Regions from separate parts of the Pseudomonas sp. UTLPPB19802 genome, predicted to be linked through region 2. Evidence: riboswitches for the same ligand, from Rfam matches in the RefSeq annotation. Region 2 holds a riboswitch; each other region holds the start of a gene.
What was found. A riboswitch is a leader RNA that binds a small molecule or an ion and turns the genes downstream of it on or off. The one in region 2 is predicted to bind cobalamin.
Positions count from the first base shown of each region.

Region 1 (3,339 bases), 440 kb from region 2:
TGCAAGGCCTCGATACGCCTGAAGCGGTCGACCTGTTGCGGGTTGTCCGCCACCAACTCCTGCAAACCGCGCAACCCGGCAACGATCTTCGGCTTGGCGACTTCATAGGGGTCGAGGAAATGCTCATCGCCGGTGATCAGGAAACCGCGCATGCCGGTTTCCAGGTCGACGGACAGTTTCATCGCCTCGTTGACGTTATTGATCACCCGGTCGGTGTGTTGCACCCACTGGATCACCGACAGCAGATAGGTGATCAGGGAAACGAAGAAGACTGCGCTGAGCACACCCACGCCCAAGGGCAGACTGATGTTGCGACTCAGAAGTTTGCGGAAGCTTTGCTCATCAACCGAAGACGGTGAATTCATTTCGGGCCCCGGAGGAAGTCTTGAAAATTAAGGATTTTGCCGTAATTCTGAGGAAAAGATTCATTTTTCTCACAGCGTAGAAGGCATTTTCCGGCTGTGCACTGCCCAGCATCAACCAGACCCGCTATCCTCAACGCTTATACAGCAGACTTTTTTTGTATAAGAAGCAGAACTTGTGCCGCTCGGCCGCTTACCAATGCAAAGACAGGCAGCCCTGCCTACCCCGCGTTCATTTTCCCGGAAGACCATCCTATGTGTGCAGCCAGTTCCACCATCCTCGTCGTCGAAGACGATGCCATTGTCCGCATGCTGATCGTCGACGTGCTCGAGGAGCTGGAATTCAATGTGCTGGAGGCCAGCGACAGCGACTCGGCCCTGGAAATACTCAACAACCGGGCGACGAGCATCGACCTGCTGATGACCGACGTCGGACTACCGGGCATGGATGGCCGTGACCTGGCAAGGAGCGCACGGCAGGTCCGCCCAGAACTGTCGGTGCTATTCGCCAGCGGCTACGCCGAAAGCATTGAGGTGCCTGCGGGCATGCAGGTGATCGGCAAGCCGTTTTCGATCGACCAACTTAGAAACAAGATAAAAAGCATCATATAACTCCATGTTTTAACTGATATTTATATTTCTAGAATTCACTTTAAGTTGAGCTGCCTGCTGGACATTGCCAAGCCTTCAGCCAGCATCGACGCACCGGTCGACGCGGTTGACGCATCGGCCGACGGCATGTTTTCCTACGCGTCTGTTCTGGGTGCCCTTCACAGGGTGAAACGGGAAACCGGTGCGTCGGCGGATGCTTCATCACGCTTGACCAGTCCGGTGCTGCCCCCGCAACGGTAAGCGAGAGAAGCGTCAGATCCACTGTGCCATTCGGCATGGGAAGGTGATGCTGGAAGGTTCGAGCCAGGCTGGAACCCCTCGCGAGCCCGGAGACCGGCCCGGAAAATCGAATGACAAACCTGCGGTGGGCAGGCGCTGTTGAAACCTCCGGGCCCGACCCGCGAGGTTTTTCTGCGCTTGGCCGCCCGCTGAAAATCCAGAGGGAAGCGCCATGTCCGTTACCACCGCCAGCCATTCCAACGCCGCTACATCGACCCGCAGCCAACGCCTTGTCGCCGCCATCGGTGCCAGCGTACTGGGCGCCCTGCTGGTGTATTTCGCCGGCTTCTCGCACATCGACGCCGTTCACAACGCCGCCCACGACACGCGCCACAGCGCTGCCTTCCCGTGCCACTGAGAACCCGGCCATGATCAAGCGTATTGCCCAAACCGCCGGTTTCAGCGGACTGCTGGCCGCCCTGCTGCTGACCTTGCTGCAAAGTTTCTGGGTCGCGCCGTTGATTCTCCAGGCGGAGACCTATGAAAAAGCCCCCGCCAGCGAGAGCCACGAGCACACCGATACGGCCATGGCCGGCCACAGCCATGAGGGCCACGACGAAGAGGCCTGGGAACCGGAAGATGGCTGGCAGCGCGTGCTGTCCACAACGGGCGGCAACCTGGTGGTGGCGGTCGGTTTCGCCCTGATGCTAGCCGGGCTCTATACCCTGCGTGCGCCCAATCGCGCGTCCCAGGGACTGCTCTGGGGCCTGGCCGGCTACGCAACCTTCTGCCTGGCACCGACCCTCGGACTGCCACCGGAACTGCCCGGCACCGCCGCCGCAGACTTGTTGCAACGGCAAATCTGGTGGGCCAGCACCGCGGCGTCCACCGCCGTGGCTATCGCCCTGGTGGTGTTTGGCCGGCACTGGGCGATCAAGTTGCTGGGCGTGGCGATCGTCGTGGTGCCCCATGTGATCGGCGCTCCCCAACCCGAGGTACATTCCAGCCTGGCGCCGGAAGCACTGGAAGCACAATTCAAGATCGCCTCGCAACTGACCAACGCCGTGTTCTGGCTGGCCCTGGGCCTGATCAGTGCCTGGATGTTCCGCCGCAGACAAGACGGCCAATACCCGGCATGACAACACCCCACACGAAACCAACCCTCGCGGTTGGTTTCGGCTGCCGGCAAGGTTGCGAGGCATCGATCCTGCTGGGGTTGCTGGAAGACGCCCTGCTGGCTCACCGAATCGACCCGGCGAACATCTCGGGCCTGGCCAGCATCGACGGCAAACACAGTGAACCGGGACTGCTTGAGCTGGCCCGGTACCTGAAACTACCACTGGTGTTCTTCAGTGCCGCCGCGCTGCAACCTTACGAGCCACGGCTGACTCATCGTTCCAGCCAGGTATTCGCCCATACCGGCTGCCATGGTATCGCCGAAAGTGCCGCGCTGGCCCTGGCCGAACAGCTGGGCCAGGAACCGGCAAGCCTGCTGATTTCACGACAGAAACACCCTCAGGCCACCTTTGCGCTGGCCTGGACAGGACAAAACCCTCGATAATCACCCTTTCCTGCATGAGCGTTATTCATGTAGGCCCAGACTCCGCACCTGAAAACCATCAGGTGAGTACCGAGTGACTGGCACGCACGACCTTGCGCAAATCCCGCTCAGAGAAGCTTATGACCGTCTATTTCATCGGTGCCGGGCCCGGCGATCCGGAACTCATCACCGTCAAGGGCCAGCGACTGATTCGCCGTTGCCCGGTCATCATCTACGCCGGCTCCCTGGTACCCATGGCAGTGCTGGACGGCCACCGCGCCGACCAGGTGATCAACAGTGCCGAGCTGCACCTGGAACAGATCATCGAGTTGATCAAGACAGCCGACGCCCGCGGACAGGATGTCGCCCGGGTGCACTCCGGGGACCCTTCACTGTACGGTGCCATCGGTGAGCAGATCCGCCATTTGCGTGAACTGGGCATCGGTTATGAAATCATTCCCGGCGTCACGGCTACCGCGGCCTGCGCCGCCCTGCTCGGAGCCGAACTGACGCTGCCGGACATTTCCCAGAGCGTGATCCTGACCCGTTATGCCGACAAGACCGCGATGCCCGCCGGCGAGGAACTGGGCGACCTGGCCCGGCACA
Region 1 covers NZ_AP048545.1:4,537,088-4,540,426, forward strand. The annotation lists gene AC6I6U_RS19535 (response regulator) at 1-365, opposite strand, end outside; gene AC6I6U_RS19540 (response regulator) at 618-974, shown strand; cobalamin riboswitch at 1,107-1,330, shown strand; gene AC6I6U_RS19545 (CbtB domain-containing protein) at 1,426-1,611, shown strand; gene AC6I6U_RS19550 (CbtA family protein) at 1,622-2,332, shown strand; gene AC6I6U_RS19555 (cobalamin biosynthesis protein) at 2,329-2,754, shown strand; gene cobM (precorrin-4 C(11)-methyltransferase) at 2,874-3,339, shown strand, end outside.
Region 1: another riboswitch for cobalamin. It lies ahead of AC6I6U_RS19545 (CbtB domain-containing protein); the one in region 2 lies ahead of cobW (cobalamin biosynthesis protein CobW).

Region 2 (3,339 bases):
CCTGCCAGTTGCTGCGCCAATCAGCCAGTTGTGCATCGACCACGCGCGGGTGGTAGATCGCCGTGCGCGGCAGCGCCCGAGGCGCCTGCCAGGGGTAGTCACGCCCCAGCCAGCGGCTGGCCAGGCAATTGAACAACTGCAGGGCATTGCCCAGGCCGCCCTGGCGCAGGAAGTGCCAGAGCCGTTCGGCTTCAGCCGCCGGGACGTTACCCAGGGCGCTCAGTTCCGGGTCGGGACGGTCGTCGCCCGGCACCAGGATCAGCGTCACGCCGCGCTCGGCCAGTTGCACCAGACGCTCGATGCCGTAACGCCAATAGCCGATACCGCCGTGCAACGACAGCAGGATCACCTTGGCGTGTTGCAGCACCTGGTCGACATAGAGGTCGACCGAGGCATGATTCTGGACCTGCATCGGGTTGGCCAGGCGCAGGCTCGGATAATCGTCCGGCAGTTGCTGCGCCGCTTCGGCGAGCAATGCCAGGCTGGAGTCGCCGCTGCACAGGATCACCAGCTCGGCGGGGGTTTGTCCAAGGTCGGCGATGTTGTCATCCGACACGAAACCGCCGGGCTGGGTCCTGAGCAGATGCATGGGGTCAGGCCGTCAGCGCGGTGCGCAGCGTCGATTCGAGCAGGGCTGCATCCAGTTCCTGGCCAATCAGTACCAGGCGGGTGACGCGCGGCTCATCGGCGCCCCAGGCGCGGTCGAAGTGCTTGTCGAAACGGGTGCCCACGCCCTGGATCAGCAGGCGCATCGGCTTGTTCGGGATCGCCGCAAAGCCCTTGACCCGCAGGATGCCGTGCTTGACCACCAGTTGCGTCAGGGCATCGAGCAGCAGGCTTTCGTCGGCTTGCGGCAGGTCGATGGAGATCGAATCAAAGGCGTCGTGATCGTGGTCGTCATGATCATCGCCGTCATGGTGGTGGTCATGGTGGCTGTGGCGACCATCAATGTGCTCCTCGGAGCCGGCACCGATACCCAGCAGGACGTCCAGCGGCAGGCGACCGCTGCTGGCCTCGATGACTTTCACCGCTGGCGGCAGTTCCTCGGCCACTTCCAGACGGACCCTGGCCAGGTCTTCCGGGGCGATCAGGTCGGTCTTGTTGAGAATCACCAGGTCGGCGCTGGACAGTTGGTCGGCGAACAATTCATGCAGCGGCGACTCGTGATCCAGGTTCGGGTCGAGCTTGCGCTGGGCGTCCACCTGGTCGGGGAACGCGGCGAAGGTGCCGGCGGCCACTGCCGGGCTGTCGACCACGGTGATCACCGCATCGACGGTGCAGGCACTGCGGATTTCCGGCCACTGGAAAGCCTGGACCAGCGGCTTGGGCAGCGCCAGGCCAGAGGTTTCGATGAGGATGTGGTCAAGATCGCCGCGACGCGCCACCAGTTCGCGCATCACCGGGAAGAACTCTTCCTGCACGGTGCAGCACAGGCAGCCGTTGGCCAGTTCGAACACGCGGCCTACCGCCTCTTCCTCGGTGCACCCGATGGAGCACTGCTTGAGGATCTCGCCGTCGATGCCCAGCTCGCCGAACTCGTTGACGATCACTGCGATACGGCGGCCCTGGGCGTTGTCCAGCATATGCCGCAGCAAGGTGGTCTTGCCCGAGCCGAGGAAGCCGGTGACGATGGTGACGGGAAGCTTGGCCAGTGTTTTCATCGGGATGCCCCTTGGCAAAAATAGCGGGCATGCGGGACGAGAACCGCCGCCCGGAACAGGCGCGGGTATGTTCGCCACCGGATCACCCCGCCCGGTTTAAGTGAAATTCTGTCACGAGGCAGGTCTCCTGGCTTGCGGCCGGGTGTTCGGCAGTCGCTCGATCACCGGGTCTTGCGCCTTCCCACCCCGAGGGGCAGTGGCCAGGCAAGACACTCGTACCGCTTACAGTTGCGGGGGCAGCCGCGGCTTGCCGCGTTCCCATCTTAGCTTCGACCAGACGCCGAAGAACCTCGAACCTGCAAGGCTACGCAGTGCGCGCAGGCAGGTCAATCTCGACGGCCGCTGTGGTTTAATTGCGCCCCCTTTCTCCCGCCCTGCCCGTTTCAAGGAATCGCCGCCCATGAGTGCCACCGACACCACCACCGTCCTGGTCATCGGTTATGTCTGGCCCGAACCTCGCTCCTCGGCGGCCGGCGGGCACATGATGCAGATTCTCGAAAGCTTCCTCGAGGCCGGCTGGCGCATCACCTTCGCCAGCCCTGCCAGTGTCGGTGAACACAAGGCCGACCTGCTCAGCCTGGGCATCGACGAACAGGCCATCGAGCTCAACGACAGCAGTTTCGACACCTTCATCAGCGCCCTGCAGCCGCATGTGGTGCTGTTCGACCGGTTCATGATGGAGGAGCAGTTCGGCTGGCGGGTCGAGAAGCACTGCCCCGGTGCCCTCCGCGTACTGGAAACCTCGGACCTGCAAAGCCTGCGCGACGCCCGCCAGCAGCAACTCAAGGAACGCCTGAAAGTCGACCAGGACCCGAATGACTTCAGCGGGCTGTTCGCTCCCGACCTCCCCGAAGTCTTCCAGCAGATGAGCGACACCGACCAGGCCCAGCGGGAAATCGCGGCGATCTACCGCTCGGACCTGAGCCTGATGATTTCCGACGTCGAGATCCGCCTGCTGACCGAGCAGTTCCGGCTACCGCCAGCGTTGCTGCACTGGTGCCCGTTGATGGTCGACCAGCCGGACACGTTCCGGGCCTTCGAGGAGCGCGCGCATTTTCTCAGCATCGGCAACTTCCGCCACGCACCGAACTGGGATGCGGTGCTCTGGATGAAAACCACCGTCTGGCCGCTGATCCGCCAACAACTGCCCAGCGCGCAACTGCATGTCTACGGCGCCTACACGCCGCCCAAGGCCACCGCGCTGCACAACCCGGCCCAGGGCTTTCACGTGCAGAACTGGGCCGAAGACGCCCTGCAGGTGATGAGCGCGGCGCGGATCTGCCTGGCACCGCTGCGTTTCGGCGCCGGAATCAAGGGCAAGCTCGCCGATGCCATGCTCTGTGGTACCCCGAATGTCACCACGCCGATCGGCGCCGAAGCCATGCAGGGTGCCTTGCCCTGGCCGGGCGCCATCGAAACCAGCGCCGAGGCCCTGGCGCGCTCCGCCGTCCGGCTGTACCAGGACCCGTTGGCCTGGCAACAGGCCCAGGTTGATGGGCGGGCGTTGCTGGCTGCCCGCTACGACCGGCGCCAGCACAGCCCGGCGCTGGTGGAACGTATCCAGCAGACGCGGCAACAATTGACCGAGCATCGGCGCAACAACTTCACCGGCGCAATGCTGCGCCACCATCACCACAAGAGTACCCAGTACATGGCCCAGTGGATCGAGGCGAAGAAC
Region 2 covers NZ_AP048545.1:4,092,577-4,095,915, reverse strand. The annotation lists gene cobN (cobaltochelatase subunit CobN) at 1-589, opposite strand, end outside; gene cobW (cobalamin biosynthesis protein CobW) at 594-1,661, opposite strand; cobalamin riboswitch at 1,762-1,969, opposite strand; gene AC6I6U_RS18135 (glycosyltransferase) at 2,062-3,339, shown strand, end outside.

Region 3 (3,339 bases), 2.6 Mb from region 2:
GGTGATGTAGTCCGGTACCAAGTCACTGCCAATCGCGTCCCGCTCGTTGACCGCCGTCCATAGCGCTCCGCTCTGGGGTTCCCAGGCCAGGCCATTGGGGTTGCGCAAGCCGGAGGCGAAGATCCGCTGCTTGCCGCTCGCCGGGTCAACCTCCCAGATCGCCGCACGGCCCTGTTCCTTGTCCAGGCCGTTCTCACCGACGTTGCTGTTGGAACCGACGGTGACGTAGAGCCTGCTGCCGTCCCGGCTGGCGATGACGTTTTTGGTCCAGTGGTGGTTGAGGGTGCCGCCGGGCAGATCGACGACCTTCTGTGGCTGGGCCTTGATTGCGATTTCGCCCTCTTCGTAGTGAAAGCGCAGCAGGGCATCGGTGTCGGCCACATACAGGTCATTGCCCACCAATGTCATGCCGAACGGAGAGTTCAGGCCTTCGATGAAGGTCGTGCGTGTTTCCGCGATCCCATCGTGATTGGCATCGCGCAACAGGGTGATGCGATTCGCGCTGGGCACGCCGGCTCCGGCGCGATCCATGACCTTGTTTGCAATCCAGCCGCGCAGCCCCTGATTGTCATCGGGTCTGGAGGGGGCATTGCTCTCGGCGACCAGCACATCGCCATTGGGCAATACGTACAGCCAGCGTGGATGGTCGAGGTTTTCGGCGAATGCGTTGACCTGGGTTCCGCTGGCAGCCATGGGGCGGGTGCCTTCGGGCCAGCCGACGGCCGGGGCGATGTTGACTGTGGGAATCAGGGTCTTGTTCGGTTCCGGGAGCTTGGGCGATGGGCCGGTTCCATCGGACACAGACAGGCTGGAACTTTCGCCACAAGCAGCCAATCCGCTGGCAAGCAGAATGATCACGGCGTGTTTCTGCTGGAACATGTTGAATCTCCATTAATCCTTGTATTTGCCCAGCAGTAGATGGGGTGGATTGACGCAGGTTCAATCCCTCCTTTGGCGAGTTGCTCCTGGCCGCCTTGGAAATGGTCATCCGTCATGACAGGTATTCCCGGAGCTCGTTGGGCAGGGCCAGATATCCAGGGCCCCGGTGATGGGTTCGATGAGCAAGGCCGCCACGGCGTCGGCACCGACCTGGCCCATTTCGCCTGTTCATGTCCCGGTTCGCCGAGGTTGGCGGTCGGCTTCAATTGACGCTCCCCCCCCAACCCTCTAACCTTCGCGGTTTGTTTCAGGTGCTCTGTGGCGATCCGTCGACAGGGTGAAACAGGGAAGCCGGTGAGCCCTCAGGTAGGCGCGAGCCCGGCGCTGCCCCCGCAACGGTAAATGAGTCAAGACTGCGCTTTTTGCCACTGTGCCACTGGCACGGGAAGGCGCGCGGTCCCGCGTTCGCGCCGCTCATGAGTCCGGAGACCGGCCTGATCCATTCCACAGCGTCACGGCGGGCGATGCTGGACGGCTTCGGCCGTGCCTGTGTCTGCTCGCCGTTTGCCTTATCCAGCCCCAACGGAGAGCTGCCATGAACGAATCCCCCGATCGCGACGAACGCCACCTGGCGCGCATGCAGCGCAAGAAGGCGGTGATCGACGAGCGTATCGCCAACGCCCCGAATGAATGCGGCCTGCTGCTGGTGCTGACCGGCAACGGCAAGGGCAAGAGCAGCTCGGCCTTCGGCATGCTCGCCCGGGCCATGGGCCACGGCATGCAGTGCGGCGTGGTGCAGTTCATCAAGGGCCGCAACAGCACGGGAGAGGAGCTGTTTTTCCGCCGTTTCCCCGAGCAGGTGCGCTTTCACGTGATGGGCGAGGGCTTCACCTGGGAGACCCAGGACCGCCAGCGAGACATCGCGGCCGCCGAAGCTGCGTGGGCGGTCTCTCGGGAAATGCTCGCCAATCCGGACATCGGCCTGGTGGTACTGGATGAGCTGAACATCGCCCTCAAGCACGGTTATCTGGATCTGGACCAGGTGCTCAGCGACTTGCAAGCACGACCGCCGATGCAGCATGTGCTGGTCACCGGCCGCGGTGCCAAGCCGGAACTGATCGACCTGGCCGACACCGTCACCGAAATGGGCCTGCTCAAGCACGCGTTCCAGGCCGGGATCAAGGCGCAGAAAGGCATCGAACTATGAGTCAGCCGCGTCATTGCCCGGCGGTGCTGATCGCCGCGCCGGCTTCCGGCCAGGGCAAGACCACGGTGACGGCCGCGCTGGCGCGCCTGCACCGGAACCAAGGGCGCAAGGTCCGGGTGTTCAAGTGTGGCCCGGACTTTCTCGATCCGATGATTCACGAGCGTGCCAGCGGTGCGCCGGTGTACCAGCTCGACCTGTGGATGGTCGGTGCCGAGGAAAGTCGTCGGTTGCTCTGGGAGGCGGCGGGCGAGGCTGACCTGATCCTGATCGAAGGCGTCATGGGGCTGTTCGATGGAACGCCGTCGAGCGCCGATCTGGCGCGGCACTTCGGCGTGCCGGTGCTGGCGGTGATCGATGGCACGGCCATGGCCCAGACCTTTGGTGCCCTGGCCCTGGGCCTGGCGCGTTACCAGGCGGACCTGCCGTTTGCCGGGGTGTTGGCCAACCGGGTCGGCACCCCGCGGCATGCGCAATTGCTTGAAGGCAGCCTGACCGAAGGCCTGCGCTGGTATGGCGCACTCTCCCGCGAGACCGGGATCGAGCTGCCGAGCCGCCATCTCGGGCTGGTCCAGGCCAGCGAACTGAATGATCTGGACCGCCGCCTCGATGTTGCGGCCGAGGCCCTGGGGGCCAGTTGCGAAGTCGCCTTGCCGCCGGCGGTCGAGTTCGCAGCACCGCAGGTCGTCTCCATCGAGCCGCTGTTGGCCGGAGTACGTATCGCGGTCGCCCACGACGAGGCGTTCGCTTTCATCTATGGCGCCAACCTGGATCTGTTGCGGACATTGGGCGCTGAGCTGAGCTTCTTCTCGCCGATTCACGATCACGGGCTGCCGGACGCCGATAGTCTGTACCTGCCGGGTGGTTACCCGGAGCTGCACCATCTGACACTGACGCAGAACCAGCTGATGTTGGCGGCGATCCGTGCGCACCATGCCGCAGGCAAGCCGCTGCTCGCCGAATGCGGCGGCATGCTTTACCTGCTCGATGCGTTGACCGACGTCGACGGCCAGCGTGCCGAACTGCTTGGCCTGCTGGCCGGCGAGGCGGTGATGCAGAAGCGCCTGGCGGCCCTGGCCTTGCAGACCGTGGAACTGCCGGAAGGCGTGCTGCGTGGGCATACCTATCACCACTCGTTGACCAGCACCGAGCTGACGCCGATTGCCCGTGGGCTGAGCCCCAATGGCGGGCGCGGGGCAGAGGCGGTCTACCGTGTGGGGCGCACGACTGCCTCCTACGTGCATTTCTATTTTCCG
Region 3 covers NZ_AP048545.1:6,705,100-6,708,438, reverse strand. The annotation lists gene AC6I6U_RS29515 (PQQ-dependent sugar dehydrogenase) at 1-879, opposite strand, end outside; cobalamin riboswitch at 1,172-1,391, shown strand; gene cobO (cob(I)yrinic acid a,c-diamide adenosyltransferase) at 1,475-2,086, shown strand; gene AC6I6U_RS29505 (cobyrinic acid a,c-diamide synthase CobB) at 2,083-3,339, shown strand, end outside.
Region 3: another riboswitch for cobalamin. It lies ahead of cobO (cob(I)yrinic acid a,c-diamide adenosyltransferase); the one in region 2 lies ahead of cobW (cobalamin biosynthesis protein CobW).

Region 4 (3,339 bases), 1.1 Mb from region 2:
GCCGATGAAGGCCCCGCCAGACAGCGACAGCGCCGCCCCACCAAGGCCCAGCAGCCCCACCGCCACCGCGCCGGTCGACGCACCCGCCGAGAGCCCCAGCAGGTAAGGCTCGGCCAACGGGTTGCGCAGCAGCGCCTGGAGCATCACCCCACAGGTCGCCAGCCCAGCACCGCAGGCGGCAGCGACCAGTGTGCGGGTCAGCCGGTAGTTCCAGACGATGCCCGAGTCGATCGGCTCGACCGGATAGCCGGCCTGCCACAACTGGTTGGCCAGCACCTGATAGATCAGGCGCGGCGACAGGCTGGTTTCACCGATGGCAATCCCAGCCAGCAGGGCCGCGAACAAGGCGACCAAGGCCAGCAGGCTGTAGGGCAGCAGGCGCGTGTTCACTCTGGGGCTTTACCGGTGGCAATGGCGGTGGACAGGGTTTCCAGGCCACGGAACAGGCGAATTCCGGCCTGCATGGCATCAGCATCGAGGATGATGATGCGGTTGTTCTTCACCACGTCCATGTTCTTGGCGACCGGGTCGCTGCGCAGGAATTCGAGCTTCTTGCGGTAGTCGTCCGCCGGGAAGCGACGCCGGTCCATGCGGGCGATGATCAGCCAGGTCGGGTTGGCCTTGGCCAGGGTTTCCCAACCCACGGTCGGCCACTCTTCGTGGGACTCGACCACGTTGCGCACGCCCAGGGTCTGCAGCATGAAATCAGCAACGCCCTGGCGACCGGCCACGTAGGGATCGATGGCCAGGTCGGCGCTGGAGAACCAGAACAACGCGCTGGTGTTGGACAGGTCCTTGCCGGCCAACTGCTTCTTCGCCTTGTCGAGACGCGCCTGCAGGTCGGCATTGAGCGCCGCACCACGATCCTGCACATCGAAGATCGTCGCCAGTTGGCTGACGCTCTTGTAGATGCTGTCGACCTTGAACGGCTGCATCCGGGTGCCGTCGGCACCCACCAGATTGTCCTTGCCTTCGCAGTCCGAAGGCAGCAGGTAGGTGGGGATCTTCAGTTCGTTGAACTGCTCACGGGTACCGACCACGCCCTGGGGCCCGACCATCCACTCGAACTGCACCGTCACCAGTTGCGGACGCTTGCCCACCACCGCTTCGAAGCTCGGATCGTTGTCGGCCAGGCGCTCGACCTTGTCGTTCTGCACCTTGAACTCCGGCAGCACGTTGTTGAACCACAATGAAGTACCGACCAGCTTGTCGCCCAGCCCCATGGCATACAGCATCTCGGTGCCGGCCTGGCCAATGGTGACCGCGCGCTCGGGAGCCTTCGCGAAGGTTTGCGGCACACCACAGTTTTCCACGGTGAGCGGGTATTGGGTGGCGGCAGCCTGGGCCAGGCCGGTGAGCGAGAGGCCAGCGAGCAAGGTGGCGAAACGAGGCAGCATGGTGAGCGATCTCCTGTCGGGCAGAACACGAAGTGAACGCATGGACAGGCATCGCCGCCCTGGCACGACGTCCGGGGCAGCCCTTCACAGGGGAGATGGCCATCCCGGACACCCCGCCGGTTGGTAAATGTAGGCCGGCAGGTCTCCTGACTGGTGCGTCCTGGCCCGCCTCCGGCCTTCCCGAATCACATGGACCCAGTGGCATCGTTGGAGCGGGCTCGGCACCTACAGTTGCGGGGGCAGTTCCGTTTGGCCAACCGGGGTCGGAGGCCTGGGATTCCCTATTATTTCCGAGTGGAAACCGGCGGGCGGCATGGTAGACCATCAAATTGCCGTTGGGAACGCATAAGAACCGCTCTCATCAGCTGCGGGCCACTGCCACAACGTTCTACAGCGCTCATTTCTCGACCGATTCGAGAATAATTCAGGACTTTTAGCGGATTTTTCCTACAGATTTCCCGTTGATTCACTTGATCACGAAGCCTAATGTTTTCGCGTTGCTGCCAATTCAGCAACCGGGCTTGGACACCCGTTTTTTTTTGGAAGAAGAAGTCGCACAATGCCGCGCGAACGGCACTTTTGTGTCCGCTCTATGGCGGACCGTGCGCGGGACACTCCTCGGGGTGTGCCGGGTTTCTTCTTCCCCGGTTGTCCAAACCTGCGCACGGTTCGCCACCCTTTCGCTTGGACACGAAAGATGGCGCGCTTCCAAAGGTGTTACTGAAGAAGAGCTTGCCGATGACCAAGAAAATCACGCCCGACCCACCACCCTGCCGCACTTCAAGTCCGACTGAAAAAAGCGACTTCCTGCGCAGCGCCATGTACAGCGCCCTGGACCAGATCAACTCGGACCCACCACCGCCTGATCCACTCGATACCCTCGCCACAAGCGCCTTCAACATCGGCAGCGACTCAGCCAGCAAGCCTGCGCTCTTTGCCATTCAGCCAGGCGTCCCGGCCAAGGTGGCGTTGGCCCATGTCTCGGACCTGCTCCGGACTGCCGAACTGAACGCCGACGAAATCGGCCCGCGCCTGGAAGACGTTGACCGTGACCTGTTCAGGGGAGTGCTGCAATCGCTGGAACTGTCGCGAGCGATCGTGGACTCGCTGTTGGCGGCGCCCCCACTGCCCGCCTCGACCTGAAGTGAGCAGCGCTTCAAAATGGAGGGATGGAGGGTGTGCCTTGAAGGCTTTTAGTGATTTCACGGGCCTCTTCGCGGCGGTGCGGCGTCCCGACAAGCCCGCTCCTACAGGTGTTGTGTCGTACACCAGAATGGGGCCTGGCGCAGGCATCGGAGTGGGCTTGCCTGCGAAGCATTTGCTTTTTGATCTTGATCTTGCCTTTGCTTTTGATCCACCGGCCCCGCCCAGCAGGCTGAGTGGAGGTTCTGTTTCGAGAGACGCCCGGCAGGGAAGCCGGGCGAGCCGTGTTGGGCCATGGATGGCCCATCGCGGCGTGCTCTCGAAACAGAACCGGAACGAAGGAACCCTCGCGTAGCGAGGGCCGAATGGAGGGGCAAGCGTTTTTTGGTTACTTTTTTTCGCGTCTGAAAAAAAGTAACTCGCCGTAAGGGCGAAACCACTACCCCAGCCAACCGCGCAAACGGATATGTACACCTACAACCGCAATCGCACACAGGCAAACAGCAGGTTAAACGCCCCTCGATAACTCAGCCCTGCCTCCCCCCCATGTACAGCTCAAAATTCTTGATATGATCATCAAGGTTATCCTCAAGCATCAACCGATACTGATCACAAAAATACTTGAGCATCGCCTCCCGCGCCCCGGCCATCTCCTCCCCCGACTTGAAGCTGCGCGCACTGACCCAGGCATTGAACCGAGTCGTACCAAACATCATCGAAGCATTGACCTTGCCAAAATTCTCGACCTGCTTGAGCTGCTCATTGGCCAGGTTGATATGCTCGTCCGCACGGTCATAGA
Region 4 covers NZ_AP048545.1:5,199,154-5,202,492, forward strand. The annotation lists gene AC6I6U_RS22375 (FecCD family ABC transporter permease) at 1-390, opposite strand, end outside; gene AC6I6U_RS22380 (ABC transporter substrate-binding protein) at 387-1,397, opposite strand; cobalamin riboswitch at 1,517-1,718, opposite strand; gene AC6I6U_RS22385 (DUF6124 family protein) at 2,136-2,540, shown strand; gene AC6I6U_RS22390 (DUF3144 domain-containing protein) at 3,068-3,339, opposite strand, start outside.
Region 4: another riboswitch for cobalamin. It lies ahead of AC6I6U_RS22380 (ABC transporter substrate-binding protein); the one in region 2 lies ahead of cobW (cobalamin biosynthesis protein CobW).